2 regions of the Arthrobacter sp. 179 genome follow, and region 1 is predicted to be linked to the other one. Evidence: riboswitches for the same ligand, from Rfam matches in the RefSeq annotation. Region 1 holds a riboswitch; the other holds the start of a gene.

What was found. Region 1 has a riboswitch for S-adenosylmethionine ahead of ACT3UE_RS00985 (flavin reductase family protein). Riboswitches for the same ligand answer to the same signal wherever they lie in the genome.
Region 2: linked by a shared signal. The riboswitch ahead of ACT3UE_RS03495 (hypothetical protein) and the one ahead of ACT3UE_RS00985 (flavin reductase family protein) in region 1 are both predicted to bind S-adenosylmethionine.

What each region holds. Positions count from the first base shown of each region.
Region 1 covers NZ_JBQSYU010000001.1:186,202-201,232, reverse strand. Annotated here, with positions in the region: gene ACT3UE_RS01040 (response regulator) at 1-214, shown strand, start outside; gene ACT3UE_RS01035 (ABC transporter ATP-binding protein) at 342-1,295, shown strand; gene ACT3UE_RS01030 (ABC transporter permease) at 1,292-2,149, shown strand; gene ACT3UE_RS01025 (sensor histidine kinase) at 2,281-3,585, shown strand; gene ACT3UE_RS01020 (response regulator) at 3,717-4,400, shown strand; gene ACT3UE_RS01015 (hypothetical protein) at 4,404-4,589, shown strand; gene ACT3UE_RS01010 (M18 family aminopeptidase) at 4,621-5,937, shown strand; gene rpsF (30S ribosomal protein S6) at 6,133-6,438, shown strand; gene ACT3UE_RS01000 (single-stranded DNA-binding protein) at 6,480-7,055, shown strand; gene rpsR (30S ribosomal protein S18) at 7,124-7,363, shown strand; gene rplI (50S ribosomal protein L9) at 7,378-7,833, shown strand; SAM riboswitch class IV at 8,049-8,163, shown strand; gene ACT3UE_RS00985 (flavin reductase family protein) at 8,216-8,722, shown strand; gene ACT3UE_RS00980 (hypothetical protein) at 8,742-9,188, opposite strand; gene ACT3UE_RS00975 (DUF1801 domain-containing protein) at 9,269-9,691, opposite strand; gene dnaB (replicative DNA helicase) at 10,257-11,588, shown strand; gene ACT3UE_RS00965 (pirin family protein) at 11,615-12,613, opposite strand; gene ACT3UE_RS00960 (tellurite resistance/C4-dicarboxylate transporter family protein) at 12,610-13,737, opposite strand; gene ACT3UE_RS00955 (MoaD/ThiS family protein) at 13,796-14,083, opposite strand; gene ACT3UE_RS00950 (exo-alpha-sialidase) at 14,089-15,031, opposite strand, start outside.
Region 2 covers NZ_JBQSYU010000003.1:176,340-191,370, reverse strand. Annotated here, with positions in the region: gene ACT3UE_RS03505 (hypothetical protein) at 27-1,244, shown strand; gene ACT3UE_RS03500 (VIT1/CCC1 transporter family protein) at 1,271-2,419, opposite strand; gene ACT3UE_RS03495 (hypothetical protein) at 2,655-2,900, opposite strand; SAM riboswitch class IV at 2,951-3,061, opposite strand; gene ACT3UE_RS03490 (sodium:solute symporter) at 3,219-4,751, opposite strand; gene ACT3UE_RS03485 (helix-turn-helix domain-containing protein) at 4,918-5,493, shown strand; gene ACT3UE_RS03480 (amino acid transporter) at 5,500-7,473, opposite strand; gene speB (agmatinase) at 7,664-8,650, shown strand; gene ACT3UE_RS03470 (thiamine pyrophosphate-binding protein) at 8,651-10,372, shown strand; gene ACT3UE_RS03465 (hypothetical protein) at 10,473-11,072, shown strand; gene ACT3UE_RS03460 (universal stress protein) at 11,085-11,543, opposite strand; gene purU (formyltetrahydrofolate deformylase) at 11,617-12,522, opposite strand; gene ACT3UE_RS03450 (L-serine ammonia-lyase) at 12,554-13,954, opposite strand; gene ACT3UE_RS03445 (sarcosine oxidase subunit gamma) at 13,954-14,598, opposite strand; gene ACT3UE_RS03440 (sarcosine oxidase subunit alpha family protein) at 14,591-15,031, opposite strand, start outside.

The DNA.
Region 1 (15,031 bases):
CGCGGCCCGCAACGCGGCCACCGATTTGAGCCCGCGCGAACTCGAACTGCTCGGCCTGCTCTCCCGCGGGCTGGTCAACCGGCAGATCGCCAAGGAATTGTTCATCTCCGAATCGACGGTCAAGACCCACCTCATTCACATTTACGCCAAACTCGGGGTGGATACGCGCACCGCCGCCATCGACCAGGCCCGCACGCTACGGCTCATCAGGTGAAACCTTGAGCGGCCGGTCCGGGGAACTGACGGGAGACGGGGCATCCTCCTGAAGTCGTACACCGCCACGGCCGAAGATCATCCGTAGGGGCGGCGACGGCACCGGCGCGGGTGCGTAGCGTGGAAGCATGATCCAGGCAACTTCTCTCGCCAAGAACTATGGCTCGAAACGCGCGGTGGACGACGTGTCCTTCACCGTCCAGCCCGGTAAGGTCACGGGCTTCCTTGGCCCCAACGGCGCCGGCAAATCCACGACGATGCGCATGATCGTGGGCCTCGACCGCCCCTCGGGCGGCGACGTCACCGTCAACGGCAAACGCTATGCGGAGCACGCCGCCCCGCTGCGCGAAGTCGGGGCGCTGCTCGAGGCCAAGGCGGTGCATAAATCGCGCTCCGCCCGCAACCATTTGCGCACTCTGGCCGCCACCCACGGCATCGGTAACCGCCGGGTCGACGAGGTCATCGAACTCACCGGGCTGGCGCCCGTGGCCCGCAAACGCGTCGGCGGGTTCTCCCTGGGGATGGGCCAACGCCTCGGCATCGCCGCCGCCCTGCTGGGGGACCCCCACACCCTGATCCTTGACGAGCCGGTCAACGGGCTGGACCCCGAAGGCGTCCTCTGGGTCAGGAACATGGCCAAAGGCCTGGCCGCCGAGGGCCGCACCGTCTTCCTCTCCTCACATTTGATGAGCGAAATGGCGCAGACCGCAGACCACCTGATCGTCATCGGACGCGGCAAATTATTAGCCGACGCCCCCATGGCCGACGTCCTTTCCGGGGCCGGCGGGGCCCGCACCAGGGTGCGCACCGACACCCCCGACGAACTGGTCAGATCGCTGGCAGCACCGGAAGTCACGGTTACCACCACGGGCCCCGATGCCCTCGAAATCCAGGGCATCACCCCCCGCGACATCGCCCGCAGGGCGCTGGATACCAACGTGCTGGTCTATGAACTCACCCCGCTGCAGGCCTCCCTGGAGGACGTCTACATGGATATGACCCGCGACGACGTCGAATACCACTCAGGCCCGGTCACCGGAGCCGAGCCAGAACGTGAAACCGGAAGGCGGGCCAGCAAATGAGCACCGAAACCCACCAGGCACCTGCGGCCCAGCAGCCCCGCACCACCGAGGGTAAGGGAACTTCCTTCGGCAGGGCCGTCCGCTCCGAGACCATCAAATTCACCTCGGTGCCCTCCTCCCTCATCCTGCTGCTGACCACCCTGGTCATCATGATCGGCATCGCCGCAGTGGCAGCCTGGGGCATCGGCTCCTCGCAGGAGGCCATCAGCAGTGATCCCGAAGCCGCGGCGGCCATGGGAGATATGGAAGCGCTCGGCAACTCGATTGCCTCCTCGGGCATTATGTTCTCCCAGCTCATCGTCGGCTCCATCGGCGTGCTGGTCATGAGTTCGGAATTCACCACCGGCATGGCCCGGGCCACCTTCGCCGCCATCCCGAAACGGTTCCCTGTCGTCCTGGCCAAGACCCTGCTGGTCGCCGTGGTGTCCCTCGTGGTCACCGTGGTCTCGACGTTGCTGGCGGCCCTGGTGATCATGCCGATCCTGTCCAACTATTCGCTGGAACAGGACCTTTCCAGTGAGACGTTCCAGCGCTACCTCTGGATCGGCGCCGCCTATGTGGCCGTCATTGCCCTGCTCGGCATGTCGCTGGGTGGTCTGCTGCGCAACTCGGCAGGGGCGATCGTCACGCTCGTCGGCATCGTCTTCGTCCTACCGAATGTCCTGGCCCTCATTACCAACGACTTCATCCAGGACGCCAGCCGCTTCCTGCCGGATGCCGCCTTCGGCAACCTCGTCGGGGCCACGCCCGCCGAGGGTGCCCTGGAGCAGTGGCAGGCAGGGGTGGTCCTGGGGCTGTGGGCGCTGATTCCGGTCGTCGTCACCCTGCTGGTCATTCGGCGTCGCGACGTCTAGAGGGAAACCGCAGGCCGGGGCCCCCACCTGCCTCACGAACCACCGCGGGTGGTGGCGGAACGAACGGCCGCCACCGCCCGCGGTTTTCGTGGGTCCACCCACCCGTCGAGACCGAAAGCTAAGCTGAGAACATGAGCACAGCACCGCTGGGGGAGGCCCCGGAGACACCGGCGCAGACCTTTGCCGAGCTCACCGAACAACGGCGAGGTCCGCTGCGCCGTTTCATGCGTTCACACCGCACGCTCATGGACGTCCTGCTGGCCGTCACCTACTTCCTGGTCACCGCCGCCTCGGGGCTGGAATCGGCGCTCAACGGCCGGTGGCTGCCGTGGGCCGGAGTGCTGCTCATTGCGGTTCTGCTCGTCGTCCGGCGGCGCTGGCCCATGGCCGTCTTGGGGGTCGTCTTCCTGATTGAAGTCGGGATGCAACTCGTGGACCCCTACTTTTCGGCGACGAGCATCGCCGTTTGGCTCGTCCTCTATACAACGGCAACCTTATATACCGCTCGGCGTATGTTCACGATGGCTGCGCTGCTGAGTGCCATGCAGCTCCTCGTGCAGTTCGTCGTCGTCCTGCCGGCCTTCCAAGTCCCCGAGGCGGCCACCCGGTTCCTGGTCGAAGACACCCCTCCGGCGGAAACGTTCGTCTGGATGATGGCTGCGCTGACCGTCCTGTCGAATTTCTCGGTGGTGGGCATCGGCGCCGCAGTGCGCAATAAGCGGCTCCACGAAGCCGAGCTGGCCAACTGGGGTTCCCGGGTCCAACGACTGGCCCAAGTGGCAGAACGCAACCGCATAGCCCGGGAAATGCACGACGTCGTCGCCCACTCACTGTCGGTGATGATCGCCCTCTCCGACGGGGCACGGGTCGTCTTGCGTCGCGACCCCGAACGGGCCGCCGGGGTGCTGGACGAACTCTCCTCCACGGGCCGTAGCGCCCTGGCCGATATGCGCCGGGTCATCGGTGTGCTCCGCGATGGCTCCAATGCCCCCTTGGCGCCCCAACCGGCGTCGTCCTCACTGAGCGACATGCTCGAGGGGTTCAGGGTCGCCGGGCTCCCCTTGCAGATCACTCATACCGGCTCCGCCCTGCCGGTGGATGCCGCATTCCAGCTGACCGTGTACCGGATCGTGCAGGAATCGTTGACCAACGTGCTGCGCTATGGGCGAGCGGTGACCCGGGTCCACGTCGATCTCTCCCGCGATGAGGACACCGTGCGGATCAAGGTCACCGATAATGGCCAACTGTTGGGCGCCAAACGTGATGCCATCGGCAGCGGCCAGGGCCTCAAGGGCATGAGCGAACGCGCAGCCATCTACGACGGGTCCGTGTACGCCGGCCCCGGACCACGCGGAGGGTGGGTCGTCCACGCGATTCTGACCGTTCCCGAACAGGCCACCGAACACCAGCCATCCCTGGGGGAAGCCACACGATGAACGAGAGCCCCATGCCATCCGGCACCGAAAAACCGCAGCCTCAATCCCAGACGCCCGAGGTGGAAATTCCCGAACGTCGTCCCGGGGACCCCATCCGCATCCTGCTGGTCGATGACCAGCCGCTACTGCGCATGGGATTCCGGCTCATCCTCGAAGGCGAAGATGACCTCTTCATCACCGGGGAGGCCTCCGATGGGGAGGAGGGGGTGGCCCTCGCGCTGGAAACCACCCCCGACGTGGTGCTCATGGACGTGCGGATGCCCAAGGTGGACGGGATCGAGGCCACCCGTCGCATCGCCGAGCAGGTCCCGTGCGCGAAGATCATCATCCTGACCACCTTCGACCTGGACGAATATGCCTTTGCCGGTCTGCGGGCCGGCGCCTCGGCGTTCCTGCTCAAGGACGTGGCCCCCGCCGAACTGGTCAACGCCGTCCGGCTGGTGGCCAGCGGTGATGCCGTCGTGGCCCCGCGGATCACCGCCCGGCTGCTCGAAACCTATGTCAGACGTCCCGATGGTGCTCCGTCGGATGGCACAAAACAGCACGGGGCGGGAACCGGGGCCACGTCCGCCGGACACCCCGAACGCGACCCCCTCCTGCAGGATCTGACCCCCCGCGAACTCGAGGTCCTCGGCGCCATCTCCGAGGGTCTTTCCAATGCGGAGATCGCCCACCGGTTCTTCCTCTCCGAAGCCACGGTGAAGACCCATGTGCGGCGGATCCTCACGAAACTGCATCTACGCGACCGCGTCCAGGCCGTCGTCTACGCCTACGAGACCGGCCTGGTGGTCCCGAGCCAGGGTCTGGACTACTAGAACATGAACATAGAATTCCTGCGCAATCCGTGGTTCATGCTGGCCGTGGTGCTCTTTGCCTCGGGGGCCTTCCTCGTCGCGGTACTCCACCAGCCGGTGGCCGGACCGGTCGTGATGGGCGTCGGCGTGGTGGCGGTGGCATTTGCCGTTTATCGTCACGGCGGGTGGAATGGCAGGAACCGCGGATGAGTTACGGAACACACAACACCTAAGGATGGGTATGGCCACGTCGGAAGCACAGGAACACGCCAATGATCTGGGGGCGTTCGTCACGGCATCGCCGTCGAGCTTCCATGCCGCCGCCGAGGTCGCCCGCCGGCTGGCCGCCGCCGGGTTCAGTGCCCGGGCAGAGTCCGATACCTGGGACCACACCCCCGGCGGCTACTACACGGTGCGTGACGGTGCGGTCATCGCCTGGTTCATTCCCGCAGGAGCCACCGCCACCACCGGATTCCACATCCTGGGTTCCCATACCGACTCCCCCGGGTTCAAACTCAAACCCAAACCGACGACCGGACGTGAAGGCTGGCTGCAGGCAGGAGTCGAGATCTACGGTGGACCCCTGCTGAACTCCTGGCTCGATCGAGAACTGATCCTCTCCGGCCGGGTGGTCACCTCCGACGGCGCCGAACACCTGGTGCGGACCGGCCCCCTGCTGCGCTTCCCGCAGCTGGCCATTCATTTGGACCGGGCGGTCAACGACGGGCTCACCCTGGATAAGCAGCAACATATGAACCCCGTGTGGGGCCTCGGGGACCCGAGCCAAGCGGACCTGCTCGCCATCCTGGCAGCGGATGCGGGGGTCGACCCGGAAACGATCACCGGATACGACATCGTCACCACCATTGCCCAGGAACCCGCGTTCTTCGGTGGCCGGGGCGAGTTCCTGGCCTCCCAGCGGTTGGACAACCTCTCCTCGGTGCACGCCTCACTGGTCGCACTGATCGACCATGCAGAACGCCGTGGCTGGGGTCCTGAAGCCACGTCGGAGAACGACGACGGCCCAGGACATATTGCGGTGCTGGCCGCCTTCGACCACGAAGAGGTCGGTTCGGCCTCCCGTTCGGGGGCCAGCGGGCCCTTCCTGCAGGATGTGCTTGAACGCATCGTGGACGCTGCCGGCGGCGGGGTCCAAGAACGGGCCCGGGCCTTCGCCGACTCCGTCTGCATTTCTGCCGATGCCGGTCACGCGGTCCACCCGAACTACCCGGAACGCCATGACCCGGCCAACCGCCCGGTTCTGGGAGGCGGCCCGTTGCTGAAGATCAACGCCAATCAGCGGTACACCACCGATGCGGTAGGCGCCGGCCTCTGGGCTGCCCTCTGCCAAGCCGTGAACGTCCCCTATCAGGAGTTCGTCTCAAATAACGTCATGCCCTGCGGATCGACCATCGGACCGCTGACCGCGACCAGGTTGGGCATCCGCACCGTCGACGTCGGCATCGCCTTGCTCTCGATGCACTCGGCCCGTGAAATGTGTGCGGTCGAGGATCCGTTGGCCCTGGCCCGCGTGACCCGGGGGTTCTTCGCCGGCTGAGCCGCCGCCGTCCACAGGCCCCAGGGGCCCCCTGCGCTTCGCCGCAGGCGCGGGTTAGGGTGGTGGAACCGGCATCGGGTAGGATGTGTCAGGCTGTTTGTGCCGTTTCTGACCCCTGAAACGACTTCGGCCAACGCACAGAACCTCCTGTTACGGAAAGACCGTGACCGTTTAGCCCAAAGGAGGTGGGTTCACATGCGTGCATACGAACTGATGGTACTGATCGACCCCGAGGTCGACGAACGTACCGTGGAACCGACTCTTGGCAAGTTCCTTGATGTCGTCCGCAACGATGGTGGCACCGTCGACAATGTTGATATCTGGGGCCGCCGCCGGCTGGCCTACGAGATCAAGAAGAAGGCAGAAGCCATCTACGCGGTGGTTACCTTCACCGCTACCCCGGCCACTTCCGCGGAACTTGACCGCCAGCTCTCGCTCAACGAGACGATCCTGCGCACCAAGATCACCCGCCCGGAAGACCAGAAGGTCGTCGCAGAGTAGTCTGCGTCGACTTTTCGTAGAAACCGACTCAAGGAGGCACCATGGCAGGCGAAACCGTCATCACGGTCATCGGAAATCTCACCGCTGACCCGGAATTGCGTTTCACCCCGTCCGGTTCTGCAGTGGCGAACTTCACCATTGCCTCGACCCCGCGGACCTTCGACCGCCAGACCAGTGAGTGGAAGGACGGCGAAACGCTGTTCCTTCGCGCATCGGTGTGGCGCGATGCTGCCGAAAATGTCGCCGAGACGCTGACCAAGGGCATGCGCGTCGTCGCCCAGGGTCGGTTGAAGTCGCGTTCCTTCGAAACCAAGGAAGGCGAGAAGCGCACCGTCATGGAGCTGGATGCCGACGAGATCGGCCCCTCGCTTCGCTACGCTTCCGCCAAGGTCACCCGCACCCAGCGCAACAACTCGGGTGGTGGCGGCTTCGGCGGCGGTAATGCCGGAGGAAACTTCGGTGGCGGAAACCAGAGCGGCAACGCTGGATTCGGTGGGGGAAACCCCGGCGGAAACCAGGGCGGCACCTGGAACGCTCCGGCTCAGGACCCCTGGGCCTCCTCCTCCAATAACGGTGGATGGGGCAATGCCGGCGGGTCCGACGAACCACCCTTCTAAAGCAACACCTCTTATTCACCATCCCGCGGAAAAATTCTGCGGGCTCCACCAGATAAAGGAGCTCCACGATGGCTAAGGCTGAACTCCGTAAGCCCAAACCAAAGTCCAATCCCTTGAAGGCCGCTGACATCACCGTCATCGACTACAAGGACGTAGCATTGCTGCGCAAGTTCATTTCCGACCGCGGAAAGATCCGTGCCCGTCGCGTGACAGGCGTCTCCGTCCAGGAGCAGCGCAAGATCGCCCAGGCCATCAAGAACGCGCGTGAAGTTGCCCTGCTGCCTTACTCCGGCGCTGGCCGCGGCTAGGAAGGGATAACACCATGGCAAAGCTGATTCTGACCCACGAAGTAACCGGTCTTGGTACCGCTGGCGAGGTCGTCGAGGTGAAGGATGGTTACGCACGTAACTACCTGCTGCCCCGCGGTTTCGCGCTGCTCTGGAGCAAGGGTGGTGAGAAGCAGGTCGAGTCCATCAAGGCCGCCCGCACTGCTCGCGCCATCGCATCCCTCGAGGATGCCCAGGCATTGGCCCAGAACTTGTCCGCCCAGGCGGTCAAGATCACGGTCAAGGCCGGCCAGGGTGGTCGCCTCTTCGGCACCGTCAAGACCGCCGATATCGCCAACGCAGTCGAGGCCGCCGGCCTCGGCTCGATCGACAAGCGCACGGTGGAAATCCCCGAGCACATCAAGTCGACCGGCAACTACCAGGCAACCGTCCGTCTGCACGAGGACGTCTCCGCGACCATCGACCTGCAGGTCGTCGCCGCGAAGAAGTAGCCACCACCGCGAACCGGCTACCCTCCCCACGGGAGGTGGAGCCGACCACGGTGGACCCGAGGGGCCCTGCGCGTAAGCGCAGGGCCCCTCGGTCGTTAAGGCCCGACATCGTCGGCGGCCCATGTGCCTCCGGCTGTGGCCCCCGGGAGGCGATCTTGCGAAATATTGCGGAGATCTTTGACCCCGGGGACCCACCGGCCCTAGCGTGGACCATGAATCAAGAGCGCCACCTTCCAAGCCCTGGCTGGGTGGCCGGCAACCCTCTCACGGTAGTGGGGTGCTCCAGGTGATGATTCGGCCGTCCGGCTCCCCGGGCGGCAAGTACCGCACCCCGTGTGGATCCCGGGATCCACCGGTGTGCCATACGCCGGAAGCAGAGCAGATGACACTGTCCCATGATCTTCAACCCGACGCACTCCGCCAGGCCTTCGCGCGCCACCCTTCGGGAATCGCCGCCCTGTGCGCGATCATCGATGGCGAGGCCCAGGGCCTGGTCGCCTCCTCCTTCACCGTCGGGGTCTCCATGGACCCTCCGTTGGTGATGTTCGCGGTGCAGAACAGCTCCCGGACCTGGCCCATCGTGCGGGCCGCGGGCCGGATCGGCGTGTCGGTTCTCGGCGAGGCCCATGAGCGGGTCTGCCGGCAGATCGCCTCCAAATCGGGTGACCGGTTTGCCGGGTTGCGGCTGGACTCCACCGATGAAGGGGCCCTGTTCCTGAACGAGGCCTCCCTGTGGTTGGACTGCAGCGTGGAACGCGAATTCCCCGCCGGGGACCACCATGTGGTCCTCCTGCGGGTCCACGGCCATGCCGGACACGACGGGGCCCATGACCCGTTGGTCTTCCACGGTTCGGCCTTCCGCACGTTGCAGGCGGAGGCCCTGGTCTAGGACCGCTGGGGGGGGGTGGCTACATGCCCCGCAGGGTGTCCACGTATCGTTTGGCCTGGAGCAGCCCCAGGCCGGTGTCCTGCCTGATCTTACGTACCGCGCCGACGTAGTTTCCTTGATTGATCAGCTGCATGACGCGGTCGAAATTGGGGTTTCCCGGACCGGGCGCCATCCCCGGGGGATGTTCGAGGTCGAACCCGGTGCTCTGGCCGGTGCGTCCGGGGGAGTTGCGGGCGGCCTGGGCCGCCCGAGCCGTCGTCGCCGCCCGGAGCTTTTCCGCCTTCTCCGTGTCGATCTGCTGTTGGTGGGCCGCCGTGGCATTGAGGCGGGCGATGTATTGCTCGGCATCGCTGGGGTGGCCCGAGGGTCGTGTCTTGAAGATCCAGGTCAAGGCACCGAACACCGCGAAAAGGACGACGATCGCGACGATCGCCGTCAGCAGTTCGGAACCGCTGATTTCAGACATGTCCCCTCCTGGGGTTCGGGGCCGCCGCGCGGGCGACGGTCTTTCCTCCATTATTTCACGTGCCTTGGCTCCGGACCCGTTCAGGGCTGGTGAAGTTCGGTCATCACGTGGTGGTGTCCAGTATCCATGAGTTCACGCAGGATCCCGAGCCCGACGTCGGCCAACTTGTTGACGTAGAGGCACGAAGCGCCCAGTCGGTGCTTGCCGAGTCCAGCCGGGAGCCCGGCCGCGGCCGGGGGGTCCGTCAGCCCGTAGAGGGCCAGCGAGGAGGCGCGGGGAGAGCACCCGATCGCCGGGGTATCTCCTTCACGCCCGCTGGGGTAGCGGTAATGGTAGGAGCCGAACCCGACGATGCTGGTTCCCCACATCATCGCGGGCCGACCGCTGGCTTCCTGCATCATCGACAGAAGTGCGTGGGCGTCGTCCCGCCGCGCGGGGTGCTCGATGGCAGCGAGGAAATCACGTGGATCCACCTCTGTCGGTCGGGTCTTCGCTGCTGACATCGTGCCAGCGTGCCAGTGCGATTCGGCGACGGCAATGGATGTCCCGGCCCGGCCCGAGGACGCGAAAGTCAAAGCTACCCACAGCTGGCGGCGTGTCTGTGGAGAACCATGGCCAACTTGTGGATAAGTGGCGCCTGCACACATGTGTGCTGCTTGGCAACCTGCAAGTAGGGGGTGAATGTTGACGAAAAGTTTTCTTCCATCAGTTGTTATCCACAAGTAAAATGCCTAGTCAGAGCAGGGTTATTGAAGGAAAATAAAAGTAATCCACAAGCCCGTCCCCAGACTGTGCACACAACACGCCGCGTCACCCACAGGTTCTCCACATGGGCTGTGGATAACTCTCTTTGGTTCTGCCCGTCGGGGGCATAGGGTGACAGGGTCCCCGGCTCCAACCGGGCTGGATTCCCCGTTCGTCACCCGCGGCACCATTGTGTCGGTGGGTCGCATTCACTGGGATACTAGAGGGACGTGGCTGCGCCGCATCACCGGCGCCGCGCTGAGAGGGAAGGAACCGGACGTGACGCTCACGCACACCGAATCAGGGTCGTCGAATTCATCGGACATGGGGCGGACCCCGCCCCAGGACCTCGTGGCGGAGCAAAGCGTGCTCGGTGGCATGATGCTCTCGAAGGATGCCATCGCGGACTGTGTCGAGGTCCTGCGGGGCGTCGATTTCTATCGGCCCGCGCATGAGGCGATCTACGAGGCCGTCGTGGACCTCTATGGCCGGGGCGAACCCGCCGACGCGGTGACGGTGTCCGACCACTTGACCAAACGCGGGGAGATCTCCCGTGTCGGAGGACCCGCCTACCTGCACACACTGATCCAGTCGGTGCCGACCGCGGCCAACGCCGGGTTCTACGCGGAGATCGTCCGTGAACGGGCGGTATTACGCCGGCTGGTTGAAGCGGGCACCAAGATCGTGCAGATGGGCTACAGCCAGGACGGCGAGGTCGACGCGATCGTCAACGATGCGCAGGCCCAGATCTACGCGGTGGCCGAACGACGCACCTCGGAGGACTACGTCCCGCTCCGCGACATCATCGAAGGCACCGTAGACGAGATCGAATCGGCGGGCCAGCGTGGCGAGGGAATGATCGGGGTGCCGACCGGCCTCTATGAACTCGACGAACTGACCCAGGGCCTCCACGGAGGACAGATGGTCGTGGTGGCCGCCCGACCCGCGGTGGGCAAGTCGGTCTTCGCCCTGGACATCGCCCGTTCGGCATCCATCAAGAACAACATGACCACCGTGGTCTTCTCCCTGGAGATGGGGCGCAACGAGATCGCCATGCGTCTGCTGTCGGCCGAAGCCAGCATCGGATTGCAGGATCTGCGCAAGGGCACCATCAAGGACGAGCAGTGGGGCAAGATCGCCACCACCATGGGGCGGTTGAACGAGGCGCCGTTGTTCATCGACGACTCCCCGAACATGTCACTGATGGAGATCCGGGCCAAGTGCCGGCGCCTGAAGCAGCGGCACGACCTGAAGCTCGTGGTGCTGGACTACCTCCAGCTGATGAGTTCGGGCAAACGCGTGGAATCGCGCCAGCAGGAAGTCTCGGAGTTCTCTCGGGCACTGAAGCTGTTGGCCAAGGAACTCGATGTTCCCGTCGTCGCCCTCTCGCAGCTCAACCGTGGTTCCGAGCAGCGCACCGATAAGAAGCCGATGGTCTCGGATCTGCGTGAGTCGGGCTCGATCGAGCAGGACGCCGACCTGGTGATCCTGTTGCACCGCGAGGATATCTACGACAAGGAATCCGCACGCGCCGGCGAAGCGGACATCATCGTGGCCAAGAACCGCAACGGTCCGACCAAGAACATCGTCGTAGCCTTCCAGGGCCATTACCAGCGCTTCAACAACATGGCCACCGAAGGCGGCGGGGGGTTCTAACCCGCAAGGGCGGGTTGCCGCTCCCCCTAGCTCCGCGGTTTCAGCCGGGCGTTGGGCATTTCCGGTGCCGGCAGAGCCGCTGGCTGCCCGGCTGGGAAGGGTCCGAAATCGTGGCCATCTGACGACCACTGAGAGGCTTCAGGGTCGATTTGCTGCTGCCACGCGGTCCGGAAGTCGACGAGTTCTTGGTGTGAACGCCCCACGAAGTTCCACCACATCACGATTTGTTCACCCAACGGTTCCCCGCCGATGAGGAGCAGGCGGGCCCCGCCGTCGAGCCCCCGCAACGACATCGATGTCGAACCCTGCGGGAGGTAGGCCAGATGGCCCATCGGGACCTCGGTTTCATCTACCAGGAGGCTCCCGGCGTCGAGCAGGAGCCCGTATTCGAAACCCGGTTCCGTATCTACGACGAGCGTGGCGCCTTCCTCGAGCCGGAGCTCGGCGCCCACCAATGGGCGGTGCACGGCGCTGGGGGCGCTGTCACCGAGCAATGATCCGAGAAAAACCCTGGCGACCCAGCCCTGACCCGAAATGGGGTCGGGGCGGTAGTGCTCGAACGCGGGTGCGGTGTCGCGGGAAGTATTCGGTAGGGCAATCCAAAGTTGGGCTCCATGCAAGATGGTGGTCTCGGGCGTGGAGAACTCCGAATGGCTGATGCCGCTGCCGGCCGTCATGAGATTCAGTTCCCCGGGGCGGACAACGGCCAGTGTTCCGGTGGAATCGCGGTGTTCGATTTCCCCGGAGAATAGCCAACTGACGGTTTGCAGGCCGGTATGCGGGTGGCGGGGAACGTTCATTCCCTGGCTGTCCGTCAGATCCCGGGGACCGTAGTGGTCAAGGAAGCACCAGGAGCCGATGAGACTGCGGCGGCGTTGGGGGAGCGTCCGTCGCACGTTCATGCCTCGGGGCCCTCCCAGGGGGACGTCGCGGGGAACCAGAAGTTCGGGTGTGGTGGTTCCGGACCCGGTGGTGGGACGGTCCGCGCAGAGGATTTCCGGGGGGTCCTTCTCGAAGTTACTCACGGTATGCCGGGTTCTTGGACCGGCGGCGTGGGTTCCCCGGGCGGCGTGCGCAGCCACCGGGCCGCCGCGACCACCATGAGGATCACGGCGATGCTCCAGGCCGGTACCGCGACCCAGACGGTCACGTGGCCGATCCGGTCGATGATCCCGATCCCCTGACCCTGACCGAACATCATGGACGATGTGGCCAGCATCCCCAGGGGGAAGACGATGGACCACAGGGCGGTTTCGTAGCGCATGTTGTGGTGGTGCACGACGTGGCGCCAGATCCCGAAGAGGATGAGCAGCGGGACCCACCACAGGCCCAGGGACCAGAGGATGAAGCTGGTTCCGCTGATGAAGCCGCGCGTCGCGGCGATGGCCTCGAAGCTGTCCGGCAGCTTCAACAGGGCACTACCGGCCAATACCGAGATGGCTGTCGCCCCCATGAAGATCCAATAGGTGGGGCTCAGATCGGCGGGCCGGTTGGCCCGGGTGATCAGCCGCAGGGTGATCAGGGTGCCGATCAGCATGTACAGCATCACCCCGACCCCCCACAGCGCCGCCGCCAGGGTTGCCAGTCCGTTGCTGGAATGGGCGCTGGCGACGCCCGCGGCGGCCGACGCCAGCGATTGGGTCGCGACGACCCAGAGGAACCAGCTGCCGTTGGCCGCGTTGAGGACGGGGGTGCCTTGCGGGCGCAGCAGCAGTACGCCGGGAATGAGGTACGTCAGCACCAGCCAGGCCAGGGCTGCCAGGCAGCCCAGGACCAGGGCGATGTCCGCCCGGTCGGTCATCACGTAGTGCAGCCCCAGGACGTCCAGCCCGGCGACGAAGCTGAAGAACCCGAAGGTCTTGGCCGGGGAGATGATGTCCGCGGCAAACTTCCCGGGGTGGGCGATGGCGCGCCAGAGTGTTGCGGCGATCAGGATCACCAGCGCCGTGATCGCCACCCAGAACAGGATCTCCGCCGGCACCGGTCGGCCGGACTTCAGCAGGGCCGCCGAGACGATGCCGGTGGCCATCACGAAGGCGAAGCACGAGGGTGGGAGATCGGAGATCGTCGCCGCGAATCTGCGTCGGAGGCCCGCCGGTGTGGTGCCGGGGGTGGGGGGCCGTGGCGAGGTCAGGGGTGCGGCTGGCATGGTCTGGATCCCTTCGGGCTGCTGGCGGGTGCTGTCAGCTTATCCTTGGCCGCTGGATTCAGCCTCCGGCGACGGACTGGATGATCAATACGTTCGCCCCGTCGGGGACCACCGTGTCCAGACCTTCCAGGACCCTGACATTCTCCCCGTCGATGAACACGTTGACGTAGCGGCGGATCGCTCCGGTCTCGTCGCGCAAGCGCCGGGCGAATCGGGGGTGTCCCTGCCCTGCGAGGTCCAGGAACCCCTCCAGCCGGGTTCCGGCGTCGTACTCGATCACGGCCCGGCGTTGCCGGCCCCAGAGGGGGGCCAACGTCGCGGGGATCTCGAGGTTGGCGTGGGCCATGGCCGTCACCGCACCGAGCCGGCGCGCAGGCTGAGGATGTCGGGCAGACGGGAGGCCACCTGGTGGAAGCTCCCACCTTCGTCACTGCTGGTGTGGACCTCGCCTCCGCGGGTCCCCAGATAGAGGCAAGCGGGGCCCTCGGGGTCAGGAACGTCGACGTCGGCGGCGTCGCGCAGCACGACGTTGTATTCGTGGTCCGGTAGTCCGCGGTGCTGTTCGGTCCAGGTGGAACCGGCATCGGTGGTGCGGTACAGGCTGAGTCTGCCTCCGGGTGGGATGCGTTGGATGTCCGCCTCCAGCGGCAGCGTCCAGGCCGTATCGGCACGGTGCGGGTGGGTCAGGAACGTGAAGCCGAAGTCGGAGGGCAGGCCGGAGGCGATATCGGCCCAGTGGTCGCCGCCGTCGTCGCTGCGGTAGACGCCGCCATGGTTTTGCGCGTAGAGCCGGTCGGGATTGGTCGAATCGGCGGTGATCCGGTGGACGCACTGGCCGAACTCCGGTTCCTCGGCGGGCAGGAACCCTGCGGAGATCCCCCGGTTCCTGGCCTGCCAGGTGCTGCCCCCGTCGTGGGTGCGGTAGACCCCGCCGGTGCTCATCGCCACGTGGACGGTCCCCGCGTCGGTGGAGTGGGGGACGATCGTATGGACGGCGGCACCGCCGAATCCCGCTCCCCATTCGGGGCGGTGTGGATGGTCCCAGAGGCCACGATTCAATTCGAAGCTCTCGCCGCCATCGGTGGATTTCCAGACGGAGGTCGGTTCACAGCCGGCCCAGATGACGCCGGGCCGCTCCGGGGTATCGGGACGTAGATGCCAGACCCGCTCCAGTGCGGCGCCGGTATCTGCGGGAAAGGCGATGGCTCCGTCTTCGGGTTCGGACCAGGTGGCCCCGAAATCATCCGAATGGACCACGGTCGGGCCCCAGTGCCAGTCGTTGAGTCCGGCGAGG
Region 2 (15,031 bases), on a different contig from region 1:
GCAGCTGCGCTGGGTAGGCTGGCGCTATGGACTCGAATCCCTATCTCGTGACCCGGCAGCGCCTGGTCCAGGCGCCTCCCGGGGCCATTTTCGAACTACTCGTCGACCCGTCGAAGCATCCGCTCATCGACGGCTCCGGCACGGTGAAGAGCGCCCGGCAGGACGAACCCCAGCGGCTGGCACTGGGCTCCGAATTCGGGATGGACATGCGCCTGGGCGTGGGATATCGGATCCAGAACACGGTGGTGGAGTTCGAGGAGAACCGGCTGATCGCCTGGCGGCATTTCAACGGCCACCGCTGGCGCTACGAATTGATCCCCGCCCCGCGGGGCACGCTGGTGCGTGAGACCTGGGATGCCTCGCGGCTGAAACGTCAATGGCCGCTGAAGGTCATGGGGTTCACTCGCAGCACCCCGGTGAACATCGAACGCACGCTGGATCGGTTGGCCGACTATTTCGACCCCAATACGCCGCGCCCCCCGGAGCCGGAACCACCGCGTCCCTCCCCGCGGAAGCCCCGCGCCAAGTCATTGACCCCCGCCCAGGAGGCGAAGGAGGCCGCCCGGAAGCAGGCCCGCGCCCAGAAGGCGGCGCAGCAGGATGAGGAAGGCGTTGCGGCCCAGGCGGCCAAGGCCGAACGGTTGGTGCTGGCGGAGGAAGCCGAGACCGCCCGTCGGGCGGCCCGGAACGAACGCACCGCCGAGGCCCGCCGCGCCCGTGAACTGAAGGAAACGGAAAAGACCGAGCAGGCCGCCCTGGCCGAACGCGCCCAGGCCGAGAAGGTCGCGGAACAGGAGCGGGTCGAGGCCGAGAAGGCGGCAGAGGCCGCCCGCGAGGAGCAGGCCAAGGCGCAGAAGGCGGCGGAGCTCGAGCGGGCCCAGGCGGAACGGACCGCCGCCGCCGAACGGGTCAAGGAGGAGAGGGCGGCCCGGCAGGAACACGAACGCCGGACGAAGGCCGCGCGGGCCGAGGAGGCCGAGGCGGCGAAGACCCGGAAGAACGCCCCGCAGGTGCCCGTGGAGCCGTTGCCGCCGATCGGGGCGACCCCCCGGCCGTTGACGACGACCCCACGCCGGCCCGCACGCGAGATGATCGCCGCAGCCAAGGCCGGACGGCGGGATGCTCCGGCCCCCGGGCAGGGCACCGAACCGGCCGGCGAGCCGGACACGCAGGAGCCGACCCCGCCCCCGGCGGGGGACCGCCGCCCCGTGGCCGCAGCCCGCCGGATGCGCCGCGCCAGCTGAACGGAAGGGGCCGGGTTCTGCGGGTCCTAGCCGATGTTCCCGCCGAAGAGCAGGCCGAGAACGTAGGTGACCCCGGCGGCACCGAGGCCGATGGCCAGCTGCCGGAACCCGCGTTTGGCCGGGGAGGCGCCGGAGAGCAGTCCGACGATGCCCCCGGTCAGCATCAACGCGACCCCGACCAGGAGCAGGGCCACCAGCAGGGCTGGCAGCCCGCCCATACCGAAGAGGTAGGGCAGGATCGGGACCAAGGCCCCCGAGGAGAAGAAGCAGAAGCTGGAGGCGGCGGCGCCGAAGGCGGAGCCCAGGGCCTCGTGTTCGTCGCCGCCGGTTTCGGTTTCGGGCACCTCGGGTTGCAGGGACAATGAGGGGTCGCAGTCGCAGCTGAAGGTCCCCAGCCGTTCGGCGGCCCGGTGCTCGGCGGCCTCCCGGCTCATGCCGCGGGCCCGGTAGACCAGGACCAGTTCGTTGGCCTGCAGGTCCAGGTCCGGGGCGGCGATGAGCGTGATCTGGGTCGGTTGGGAGGCGGTGAGCAGTTCGCGCTGCGAGCGGACGGAGACGTATTCCCCGGCGGCCATGGACAGGGCGCCGGCGAGCAGGCCGGCGACCCCGGCAAAGAGGACCAGCGCGCTGGACACCCCGGCGGCGCCGATGCCCATCACTAGGGCCAGGTTGGAGACCAGCCCGTCGTTGGCCCCGAAGACGGCGGCCCGGAAGTTGCCGGAGAGCCGGTTGCGGCCGCGGATCGCCAGCCCGCGTACGACTTCCTCATGCACCAGCTCATCGGCGGCCATCTGAGCGGTGGCGTCGGCGTCGCTGTCGTAGGGGGAGGCGCCCTCGGCCCGTTGGGCCAAGGCCAGGACGAAGACCGAGCCGAAGTTGCGGGCCATGAACCGCAGCATGACGCGGCTGAGCGAGGGGCGTGCGGTCTTCCGGGCATGCTCGCCCAGAAGATTGGACCAATGCTCCTGGTGGCGGGCTTCCGCCCGGGCCAGACCCAACAGGATCTGGCGTTCCTCGCCCTCACGGCGTTTGGCCAGGGTGAGGTAGATGGAACCTTCGACGCGTTCGTCGGCCAGGTATTTGCGCCAGCGCCGGATCTCGGCGGGCGTGGGCTCCCTACGCGAGGCCTCCGCGGCTGGCGGATCGGCGTCGGGGGAGGGGGCATCCGGTGTCATTGGGCGTCCTTCAATCGGTTCGTATGTCCCCGCGGTGGTGCGGGACTGCCGGTCAAAGGTCGGTGGGTGGCCACGAGCCTCGGACCGCCAGTGGCGGGCCGAAGGTCTCGTTCGCCCGGCGTGGTGCCGGGTGGAATGCCGGACCGCCGGGAGGGCGGTCGGTATGTCGACAGGTCCTCGTCCACCCGTGCCGGATCAACGATCCAGCGCGGGTGGGGTGTGGAACTACTCCCCTTCAGCCGACCAGCATACCCGAGGGAGCCTCGGCGCGGTCGCGGACGGGCAGGCGTTCAAGGAAGAACACCTGTGCTTCCCCGTCGGGGCGGTGTGCCCGGGGAATACGCACGGTCAGTGCGCAGGAGTCGGATTCCCAGACCGGTCGGCCGGCCGTGTTGGCCAGCGCATGGTCGAGATCCTTGGGGTGGGGCGCGATGAAGCGCTCCCAGTGACCGTCCACGTTGAGGCAGACGGTGCCTAGCATCGAATCGAAAATTGGAAGGACGGAGACGCTTTGCGCCACGGATTTCCTCTCGTGCGTTCTTACCCAACACGTTGTCGTGCGGGCCGCTTCTTCATCCGAACCACCCACGAACCTGGGGTTGGTGCGCGGGTAGTCGGAGCTGTTGCCCGCGTCTCATGAAGCTTTTTGCCAGCCTAACGTGATTGCCGGGGCAACCCAAGCTGTGTTCCACGTCATTCCCGCTGCATCCCAGCGTTGGTGCGGCTAGATTCGTGTTCGACATCTGCTCCCCCGGGAGCACTGTCACCCGGGGGGAACGAGGACGACGCCGGGGCGGGTTCAGGCTTGCTGATCGGCGGAAACGCCCTCCATGTCGACCCGTCCGGCGACCCGATCCGACCAGTGCCGGGCCACTTCCGGGCGGGTCGGCGGGGAGAGCAGGCTGAACAGGACATAGACCACCAACGAGGCGCCCAGACCGTAGTAGATGGGCTCATTGGCGTAGACCCCGGAGAACTTCTCGGTGGACAGTGCCTCCAGGGTGATCATGGTCGTCAGGGTGACCAGGGTCCCTGCCGCCATGGACAGGGCGGCGCCGATGCCGTTCCCGCGCTTCCAGAGCAGCCCGCCCAGGATCGCGACCAGCAGCCCGCCGACCAGGATGTCGTAGGCGATGGTCAGGGCGGCGACGACGTCGTTGACGAGGATCGCCAGGATGATCGCCACGGCCCCGAGGCCCAGGACCCAGTACCGGTTGGCGGCGACGTCGTGCTCGGGGTTGCGCCCGGTGTTGACCTCGATCTCCTTGCCGAACCAGCTGGCGACGAAGGGGGTGACGTCGTTGCGGGCCACGGTGGCCGCGGCGATGAGTGCGCCGGAGGCGGTGGACATCATGGCCGCCACGGCGGCGGCCAGGACGATCCCGCCGACGGCCACCGGAAGCAGGGTCATGGCGACCTCCGCGTAGACGACGTCCTTGCCCAGGGCCTCGATGTCGATGCCGGGCAGGGCGACCCGGGCGGACATGCCGATGATCGCCCCGGCGATGCCGTAGATCACGCAGTAGATGCCGGCGGTGGCTCCGCCCCAGCGGGCCACCTTGGGGGTGCGGGCGGTGAACACCCGCTGCCAGATGTCCTGGCCGATCAACAGGCCCAGGGTGTAGACCACGAAGTAGGTGATGATCGTCTCGGCGCCCAGGCCGCCCCAACTGAAGAATTCATCGCGGGCCCGTTCGGGGATGCCGGCGGAGATTCCCTCGAAGCCGCCGGCCGCCGAGAGGGCGAAGGGCAGCATCAGGGCGAAGACACCGACGGTCTTGATGACGAACTGGACCTGGTCGGCCAGGGTGATGGACCACATGCCGCCGATGGTGGAGTACACGAGCACGATCGCCCCGCCGACGGCGATGGCGAGCCAGCGGTCCCAGTCGAAGAGCACGACGAAGATCGTGGCGTAGGCCCCGGTGGAGGTGGCACAGAGCATCAGCGTGTAGGCCAGCATGACCACCGCCGAGGCGTTGGTGGCGTGTTTGGAGCCGTAGCGCAGGGTGAGCATCTGGGAGACGGTGAAGATCTTCAGTCGTTGCAGCCGCGGGGCGAAGAACATGCTCAGCAGCAGCACCCCGATGCCGATGGCGATGACCAGCCAGGCGCCGGAGAGGCCGAATTCGTAGCCCAGGCCGACGCCGCCGACGGTGGAGGCGCCCCCGAGTACGACGGCGGCCATGGTTCCGGTGTAGAAGAAGGGGCCGAGTCGGCGCCCCGCGACCAGGTAGTCGCTGCTGTTCTTGGTGCGGGACTTGCCCCACCAGCCGAACGCGAGCATCGCGATCAGGTACGCGATGACGATCGCGATATTGATGATGTCCATGGGGAACCTCTGGTCGGAAAAGGGAGGATGATCAAAAAATGATGTTTACAGGTAAACATCTGTTGCCTACTAAGCTAAAGTGATCTGGCTAACAGGTCAATTGGCCTATGCTGTGTGACGTAATGCAGCACCTACATCCATTGTGAAGACCCGGAGTACACCGCCCATGAAGGCCTTGCCCGTCGAGCCCAGCAACGCCCCGATTGCCATCGGTTCGAAGATCCGGGCGGCGCGTCATGCCCAGCGTATGACGATTGAACAGGTGGCTGAATCGACCGGGCTGACCAAGGGCTTCCTCTCCCGGGTCGAACGCGACCTGACCTCGCCCTCGGTGGCCTCGCTGGTCACGTTGTGCCAGGTCCTCTCGGTGTCGGTGGGGGAGCTGTTTGCCCAGCCCGAGACCCATGTGGTCCGTTTCGATGATGCCCCGCGGATCTCGTTGGGCGGGCACGGCATCATCGAACGCCTGGTGACCAGTCGGTCGGAGAAGCGGCTGCAGGTCATCCGCGCCGTCATCGAACCCCATGGGCAGGGCGAGGACGAACTGTATTCGGTGGATTGCGAGGTCGAGGTCCTGCATGTGGTCTCCGGGCGCTTCATCATCATCTTCGCCAATGAACGCTTCGAGCTCGAGGGCGGCGATTCGGTCACCTTCCCGGGCCGCGAACCGCATTCGTGGATCAACCCCACGGAGGAGGAAGCGGTGGTCCTCTGGACGCTGGTCCCTGCCGCGTCGAGGTAGCCGGGTTCAGCCGACATGGACCCACGGGCGTCGCTGCAGATCCGGTTCGGCCTCACGGAGCACCTCACGGGTCAACGGGGCGATCTCCCCTTGCCCCAACAGCAGGAAACCCAGCAGGTTGCGCACCGGTGAGCCCTCGGTCCAGCGGAAGTACAGATGCGGCATGATGCCGTATTCGTCGCGGATGCCCAGGCAGATCGCCGCCAGTGCCGTGCGGACCGAGGGGGCGGTGGCCTCCAGGACCGCATACCCGTGCCGCAGCGTGCCGCGGACCAGCACGTCCTGGGCGAAATCCGAATAATCACCGATGCCGATTTCGATGAACACCGGCTTCGCCGTGACCGGCAGGTGGCTGGCCGTGCGGGCATGCTGGAGCTTATGGCGATAGCGTTCGGCGCTGAACCTGACCGGCTCGTGGGCGATCAGGTTGACCGAGGAGGCCTCGGCGGCGGCACTCAACAGCGTGTGGGCCGCGACGTCGAAGGAAACGGTCGTGGCCCGTAGTTCCGTGGAACGGCGGAAGCGGGAAATGAAGGAGACGAAGAGGATCGCGATGATGAACAGTGCCGCGATCCGCAGCCCGTCGGGACGTTCGATGACGTTGGCGACCGTCGTATAGGTGAACACGAGGACGACGAGCGAGAACAGGGCGCTGCGCAGGGGTTGGCCCCGACGGTGGGCGGAGATCGCCACGGCGACCGCCGCGGACGTCATCAGCACCAGGACCCCCGTGGCGTAGGCGGCGCCCTGGGCGTCGACGCTGGCGTCGAAGGCGAGGGTGACGGCGGCGGCGATCAAGGCCAGCACCAGCACCAGCGGGCGGTTGGCCCGGGCCCATTCGGGGGCCATGCCGAAGCGGGGTAGATAGCGGGGGATGAGGTTGAGCAGGCCGGCCAATGCCGAGGCGCCGGCGAACCAGAGGATGAGGATCGTCGACAGGTCGTAGAGGGTGCCGAAGCCCTGACCGAGCTGCTCATGGGCCAGATAGGCCAGGGCCCTGCCGTTGGCGGCCCCGCCGGGTTGCAGGGCGTCGGCGGGGACCAGCCAGGTGGTGACCACGCAGGAAACGACCAGCAGCACGCTCATGGTCACCGCGGCGGTCGTCAATAGTTTCTTCGCCCCGGCGATCCGCCCCTCGGGGGCCGCCTCGGTGTCGTCGGCGCGGCCACGGATCTGCGGCATGACGGCGACCCCGGTCTCGAAGCCGGAGAGGCCCAACGCCAGCTTGGGGAAGACCAGCAGGGCCATGGCGATCATGAGCCAGGGACTGGCATGGCTGCTGCTCAGTGTCGTCCACCAATCACCGACGGGTCCGGGGGAGGCCGCGACCCGGACCAGGCTGGAGGCCAGGACGACGACGCTCAAGGCCAGGTAGAGGCCCACCAGGAGGACGGACAACGAGATGACTTCGGTGAAACCGCGCAGGAACAGCAGGGTCAGCAGGGCCAGCAGCACCAGGGTGATGGCCACGTTCTGGCCGCCCAGAAATGCCGGGGCGAAGGGGTTCTCGATGATGTGGGCGGTGGCATCGGCCGCGGAAAGCGTCATGGTGATCATGAAGTCCGTGGCGGCGAACCCCAGCAGCACCAGGACCAGCACCTTGCCCTTCCAATGCGGCAGCAGTCGTTCCAGCATGGCGATCGAGCCCTGGCCGTGGGGGCTTTCGGAGGCGACCCGGCGATAGATGGGCAGCGCGGCACCGAGGGTGACCGCGACGAGGACCACGGTGGCCAGGGGAGCCAACACCCCGGCGGCCAGGACGGCGATGGCCGGCTGGTAACCCAGCGTGGAGAAGTAGTCGAGCCCCGACAGGCACATGACCTTCCACCAGGGCTGGCCGGCCACCCGGGAGGGGCGGTCCTGCCAGGGGGCCTCGGGGTGGGCGACCGCCGAATCCATGAGCCAGCCACCGAGGCGCCCGCCGGGCGCCGAAGCGCCCGCGCGGCCGCCCGCGCGTCGAGGGCCTGCTGCACTGCTCATGAACCCGAACACTACGCCTGCCGGGGGCCTGTGAGGGGTCCGGGATCATCACGGTCTGGACCTTTCGGGCGGAACCTCGCCGGGCGTCTTGACTGTGCCACACACCACAAATAGCATGGAAGGCAACGAAAGTATCTTATTAGGCAACCATGGGCGGGATCGTTCAGGGGGCCCGTCGAGAAGGAGCAGCATGGAAGAGATCCGCGTCGAGGCCAATGGAAAGATCGGCCCCATCGATTCATCGAAGATCCCGCGCTTTGCCGGACCGGCGACCTACGCCCGTCTGCCGCGACTGGACCAGGCCCCGGAGGCCGGCATCAAGGTCGTCGGGGTCCCCTTCGACGCCGGGGTCTCCTACCGGCCCGGGGCGCGGTTCGGTTCCAACCATGTCCGGGAGTCCTCCCGCCTGCTGCGGCCCTACAACCCCGCCATGGACCTCTCCCCGTTCGAAGAGGTCCAGGTCGCCGATGCCGGGGACATGGCCGTGAACCCCTTCAACATCAACGACGCCATCGAAACGATCCAGCAGAACGCATTGGACCTCACCGCCGACGGCTCGACGCTGATGACCATCGGCGGGGACCACACCATTGCCCTGCCGTTGCTGCGCGCCGCCTCCGAGCGGGCCGGGGAACCGGTGGCCATGCTCCACTTCGACGCCCACCTAGACACCTGGGACACCTACTTCGGGGCCGAATACACCCACGGCACCCCGTTCCGCCGGGCCGTCGAGGAAGGGATCCTGGATACCGAGGCGATCTCCCATGTGGGAACCCGTGGACCGCTGTACGGTAAGAAGGACCTCGAGGATGACAAGCGCTTCGGCTTCGGCATCGTGACCTCCTCGGACGTCTACTACCAGGGGGTGCGTGAAATCGTCGATAAGCTGCGCGACCGCATCGGCAACCGGCCGCTGTACATCTCCGTGGACATCGACGTGCTCGACCCGGCTCATGCCCCCGGCACCGGCACCCCCGAGGCCGGCGGCATCACCAGTCGCGAACTGCTGGAGATCCTGCGCGGGATGCGCGGGATGAACCTGGTCGGAGCCGACCTCGTCGAGGTGTCCCCGGCCTACGACCATGCCGAGATGACCGGCATCGCGGCCTCCCACGTCGCCTACGACCTCGTCTCGCTGATGGCGGATAAGCGAACCACCGAGCAGAAGGATTCCTAAGTGCCCGACACCCTGCAGAACACCCCGGAAACCTCCGGGAACACCGCACCGCGCAACGGCGGCGACCTGGCGATCGAGACCCTGAGCGGACTCGGGGCCCGCACGGTCTTCGGCATCCCGGGCCAACACGCCCTGGGCCTGTTCGATGCCCTGTCCCGGTCGGACCTGGACTTCGTCTCCTCCCGGGTGGAGAACAACTCGGCCTTCGCCGCCGACGGCTACTCCCGCGCGACCGGTGAGGTCGGCGTCCTGTTCCTGTCCACCGGCCCCGGGGCCCTGACCTCGCTGGCCGGTCTACAGGAGGCCTATGCGACGGGCGTGCCGATGGTCGTCATCGCCAGCCAGATCCCGTTGGACGGCCTCGGGGCCCGACGCAAGGGCATGCTCCACCAGCTCGACGACCAGAAGGCCTCCGCCGCGAACGTCACCAAATCCCAGCGCACCGTCCACCACGCCTCGGGGATCCCCTCGGCGATCCAGGACGCCTGGTCCGACGCCATCACCGTGCCGCAGGGGCCGGTCTGGGTCGAGGTCCCGCAGGACGTGCTGCTCTCCGAGGTCTTCGTCCCGCCGGTGGTCGACGCGCTCGCCGAAGCCTACGAGCACCCCCCGCGGGTGGAACTGATCGAGGAAGCGGTCCGCTGGCTCGGCCAGGCCCACCGTCCGGCGATCGTGGCCGGTGGCGGTGTCCGCCGGGCAGGGGCCCAGGCCGAGCTGCTGCGCGTGGCCGAACAGCTCCGCGCCCCGGTGATCTCCTCACCCGGGGGCAACGGTGCCTTCCCGTGGGAACACCCGCTGAGCCTGCAGTCGTGGATCGAGGACCGTCACACCACCGAGGTCCTCGAGGACGCCGACGTGCTGATCGTCATCGGCTCGGCGCTGGGCGAAGTCACCTCCAACTACTTCACCCTGGCCCCGCGCGGACGCATGATCCAGATCGACGCAGAACCCCGGGTGCTGGAATCCAACAGCCCGGCACTGGGCATCCGTGCCGACGCGAAAACCGCCCTGCGCTTCCTCTCGGACGCCCTGGAGGTCCAGCGCACCACGGGAGCCGGACGCGACGCGGAATCCGTCGACTGGCACGGAAAGACCCCCGAGCAGGTCGTGGCCGAGACCCTGGACCTGGTGAGAGCACGCCTGGACGCCCAGGATCTGGGCATGGAACGGCAGTTCATGGCGGACATCCGGGCCGCCGTCCCGGCTACGATGCAGACCTTCTGGGATATGACGATCGCCGCCTATTGGGGGTGGAGCTGCTGGGATGCCCGCGAGGGCGGGTTCCATTCGGCGCAGGGTGCCGGCGGCCTGGGATATGGGTATCCCGCGGCCATCGGTGGTGCCGTCGGTCTTGCGGTGGATGGGAAAACCGGGATCGATGGGCGCGTGTTGGCCGTCTCCGGCGACGGTTCGGCCATGTACTCGATCGCCGAGCTGGCCACCGCCAAACAGCACCACACGGCGGTGACCTGGCTGATCGTCGACGACGGGGGCTACGGCATCCTGCGCGAATACATGGAAGGGGCGTTCGGCAAGGCCACGGCCACCGAGCTGTCCCGGCCTGACTTCGTGGCCCTGGCGGAGTCCTTCGGTATCCCGGCGCGAGCCGTGGCCCCCGAAGACATCGCCCAGGCCCTGGAGGAATCCTTCGCGGCGGATGGCCCGAACGTCATCGTGGTCCAGACCCTGCTGAAGATGTTCGCCCCGACCCACCTGGACTAAGCGTCCGGGAAGGTCCCGGGGCGGCAATGACCGATGTCACTGCCGCCCCGAAGCCCCCCGGTAGTAGGGTCGTGAACCGATCCCACGACGGAAGCAGGCCATGGAAGAACGCACGAGCACCCCGGACCAGGGCGCCGCCACGGCGCCGCCGCCCACCGGCACGACCCCGGTTCCCGGATATCGGCGGATGGGACATCCCCGGGTATCGGGTTCGGTGGTCGGCGCGGTGGGCGGCTGCGCTTTCATCGTCGTCAATACCCCGGCCCTGGACGGGCCGTGGGCCCTGGGCCTGCGGCTACTCGGGCTGGCCGCCCTCGGACTGTGGGTCTGGGCGGTGCTGCTGCGGCCCCGGCCGCTTCCGCCCCACCCCCGGCCGGACCGGACCGGTGGGATCGTCTATTTCGGCGGGTTGATCGCCATGTTCGCGATCATGTTCATCGGGATCCGCTGGCTCGAAGCCGCAGGGCGCGAGGGCCTGGAACCGGCGGTGGTCGCCCTGGCCGTGGGCGCACATTTCCTGCCCTATGCCCGGGCCTTCGCCGCCCCGATATTCCTCTGGCTCGGCTCGGTCATGGTGGCGCTGGGGATCGCCGGGCTGGCCCTGGGGCTGACCAGCACCGTGGTGGCCGCCCCGGCAGCGGCAGTCGCCGCCGGCTTCGTACTGCTCATCGGCAGCGCCGTCGACGCGCTGGGCGTCTGAACGGGGCGTGGATCAGTCGGGGATCTCGGTATCGGCCAGTGCTGGACCCCGCACCACCAGCACCGGGCAGAAGGACCGGGCGATGCAGGCCGAACTGACCGAGCCCATCAGCAGCCCGACGAATCCTCCGCGGCCCCGACGACCGACGATGAGCATATCGGCCTCCTTGCTGGCCTCGATCAGGGTCGGCCGGGCACTGCCCTGACGCAACCGGATGCTCACGTTCTCCGGGATCTGCGGTCCGTAGGCCTCCTTCAAGGCGGCCGCGACCGTGTGTTCGACGCGTTCGGAGAACCCCTCGATGCCCATGACTTCGTACCGTTCGGGCATCGGCGGGTAGTCCCAGCAGGCGGTCGCTTCGATCCGTGCGTTCAACCCGACGGCGACATGCCGGGCCTGACGCAGCGCCTCCACCGATGAGGCGGAACCATCGACTCCGACAATGACCAATCCCTGGCGTTCTTCTGCCATCACAACCTCCGATCCCTCCCCGTGCGGGGAGGCTCCTGGCCTTCCAGCTTATCGTCGACGGCTTGCTGTACAGCTAGCGCAGGACCACGGTCCTGTTCTCCAGCAGGAACACCCGGCCCTCACAATGCCACCGCACGGCGTTGGATAGCGCCCGGCATTCGGTATCTCGTCCGGCCGCGACCAGATCCGCGGGGGAGAAGGTGTGGTCCACGTCCTGGACCTGTTGGGAGATGATCGGCCCCTCGTCCAATTCGCTGTTCACGTAATGGGCGGTCGCCCCGACCGTCTTCACCCCGCGGGCATGGGCCTGGTGGTACGGCTTGGCCCCCTTGAAACTGGGTAGGAAGGAATGGTGGATGTTGATGGTGCGCCCGGTGAGTTGGCGGCTGAGCTCATCGGAGAGGATCTGCATGTAGCGTGCCAGGACCACCAGTTCGACGTCGTAGTCCTCCATCAGTTCCAGCAGCCGGGCCTCGGCCGCCGGCTTGGTGTTGGCGGTGACCGGAACGTGGTGGTAGTCGATGCCATGCCATTGAACCAGCGACTGGTGGTCGAGGTGGTTGGAGACGACGGCGACGATCTCCACCGGCAATTCGCCCATGCGTGAACGATAGAGCAGGTCGTTGAGGCAGTGCCCGAATTTGGAGACCATCACCAGCACCCGGCGCTTCTCGTTCAGCGGGCGTAGGCTCCACTGCATCCCGTACGTGGCGCCGAGTTCGGAGAAGGCCCCACGCAGGCGCTGGAGTTCGAGCTCCGGATCCAAGGCGACCCGCGGGGAATCCGGGCCCGGACGGCTGACGAAATGCACCCGCAGGAAGAACCTGCCCTCATGGAAGTCGTCGAATTGACGCAACTCATGGATGTCCCCGCCATGGTCGAGCAGGAACCCTGACACCGCATGGACGATGCCCGGTCGTTCGGCGCAATCGAGGCTCAGGACGAATTCGTGCATGGGGGAGTCGGAGGCCTGGACCATGGGTTCCTGCTTTCTGGAAAGGGAGGGCTGCTCAGCACTCGATGACGTTCACGGCGAGTCCGCCGCGCGAGGTTTCCTTGTACTTATCCTTCATGTCCGCCCCGGTCTGACGCATCGTTTCGATGGCCTGATCCAGGGTGACCCGGTGTTCGCCGTCACCGTGGCGGGCCAACCGGGCGGCGTTGATGGCCTTGACCGAGGCGATGGCATTGCGTTCGATGCACGGAATCTGCACCAGCCCGCCCACGGGATCGCAGGTCAGCCCCAAGTTATGCTCGATTCCGATTTCCGCCGCGTTCTCGACTTGTTCCGGGGTGCCGCCCAGCACCGCGCAGATGCCCGCCGCAGCCATCGAACAGGCCGACCCGACTTCGCCCTGGCAGCCGACCTCGGCGCCGGAGATCGACGCGTTCTGTTTGAACAGGATGCCGATGGCCGCGGCAGTGAGCAGGAACGTGACGATCCCGTCCTCGTCCGCGCCGTCGATGAACCGCGCATAGAAGTGCAGCACCGCCGGGATGATGCCGGCGGCCCCGTTGGTCGGCGCCGTGACGATGCGCCCACCCGAGGCATTCTCCTCGTTCACCGCCAGGGCGTAGAGGTTCACCCATTCCATCGCCCACAGCGGGTCGGCCGGTTCCAGCCCGTTGATGCGGCCTTCCGCCTCCTGCTGGCGCAGCTTCTCCCGCAACTCCGGGGCACGACGGCGGACCTTCAGCCCGCCGGGCAGCACCGGCTCGGTACGGGTGCAGCCGTTTTCCACGCATTCCTCCATCACCGACCAGATGTGCAGCAGGGCGGCCCGGGTTTCCGCCTCGGGCCGCCAGGAGTTCTCGTTGGCCATCATCACTTCTGCGATGGACAGTCCGGAGGTCTGGCAGGCGGCCAGCAGCTCGCCGCCGGTGTTGAACGGATGCGGCAACGGGGTCTCGTCGGAGACGAGCTGGTCGGCTTCAGCCGAGACGTCGTCGACCACGAACCCGCCGCCGATGGAGTAGTAGGTGCTCTGACGGATCGTCGCCCCGTCCGCCCCGAAGGCCTGGAAGACCATGCCGTTGGGGTGGGCGGGCAACGACTTGCGCCGGTGCAGGACCACGTCACGTTCATCGTTGAATCCGATATCGGCGCCACCGCCCAGCGGCAGCCTCCCCTCGCGGAGGCAGGAGGCCACCAGCTCCCCGGCGATGGCGGTATCGACCGTCGCCGGATCATGTCCGGCCAACCCGAGGATCACCGCCTGATCGGAATGGTGGCCGATGCCGGTGGCCCCCAGGGAGCCGAAGAGTTCGGCCTTGACCCGGGCCACCGAGGACAGCAGGGAGTCCGCGGCCAGCCCGGCGGTGAACCGCCGGGCCGCCCGCATGGGACCGACCGTATGGGAGGAGGAGGGACCGATTCCCACCGAGAACAGGTCCAGGGTGCTCAGTGCCATCAGGCCACCTCTGCCGCCGAGAACTCGAGCATGGCATCGAGCAGCCAATGCACCATGTAATCGGCGAAGGAGGCGCGCGGCATGATCCGGAACGTGTCCTCCTGCGTCTTCCACAAGATCACCGGCACGGGGCCGATGGTCGTGGTGACGGCTGAACCGGTGGCGAAGACCGAGGGGTGCATATCGAAGTGGCACCCCTTCTCCAGGACCGACCGGGCCGAGGGGCCCGAGAGTTCCAGCGTGGTGCGGTTCCCCGACAGGTCCACGACGGAGCCGGGCAGGGCGCCTTCGCCGTCGCCCAGCAGCTCGGCCAGGGGAGCGGCGTCCACGCTGTCCGGGGGCCCGACGAGCAGGAACTCATCAGGTCCCTGCCACAGGACCGCGCGGTCCTGGTCGCCGCCGACCTCGCCCACGCGCTGCGGCAGGGAGAGTCCCAGCGCCGACTCCATGACCCGGGCGGTGGCCGACCCCGGCACGACCCGCAGGCCGATCTGGGTCAGGAACGGCAGTTCACGCAGGGCGACGCCCCGTTCACCGGCGACGGAGCCGGCGGCCATGTCCCGGGCCAGATAACCGACCGGGCTGGTGCGCAGCGCGGCGACCTCCTGGCTCACGGAGGGTGCTTCCAAGGTGTTCTCAGCCATCGCGACGGCTCCCTTCAGGGTCGTAGAGGATGGGGGATGCGATTTCGACGTCGACGAGTTCGCCGTCCAACAGGGACTGCACGACCTCGCCCATGCGGTTGCGGCCGTTCTTGACCAAGGCCAGACCGAAGGTTCGGCCCAGGGCCGGGCTGCGGTAGCTGGAGGTCACGTGGCCCTCCATGGGCACCGGACCCTGCTGGGGGGTGATGGGTGTTCCGGAGGTGACCAGCTGCGCCCCTTCGGGCAACAGCGTGGTCTTGTTCACCGGCAGCACCCCCACCAGATGGTGGCGGTCCTCGCGGGCCGTATCGGCACGGGCATAGGAGCGCTTGCCGATGAAGTCCTTGAGTTTGGAGACCACCCAGTCCATGCCGGCGTCCTGCGGGGTGACGGTCCCGTCGGTGTCCTGCCCGACGATGATGAACCCCTTTTC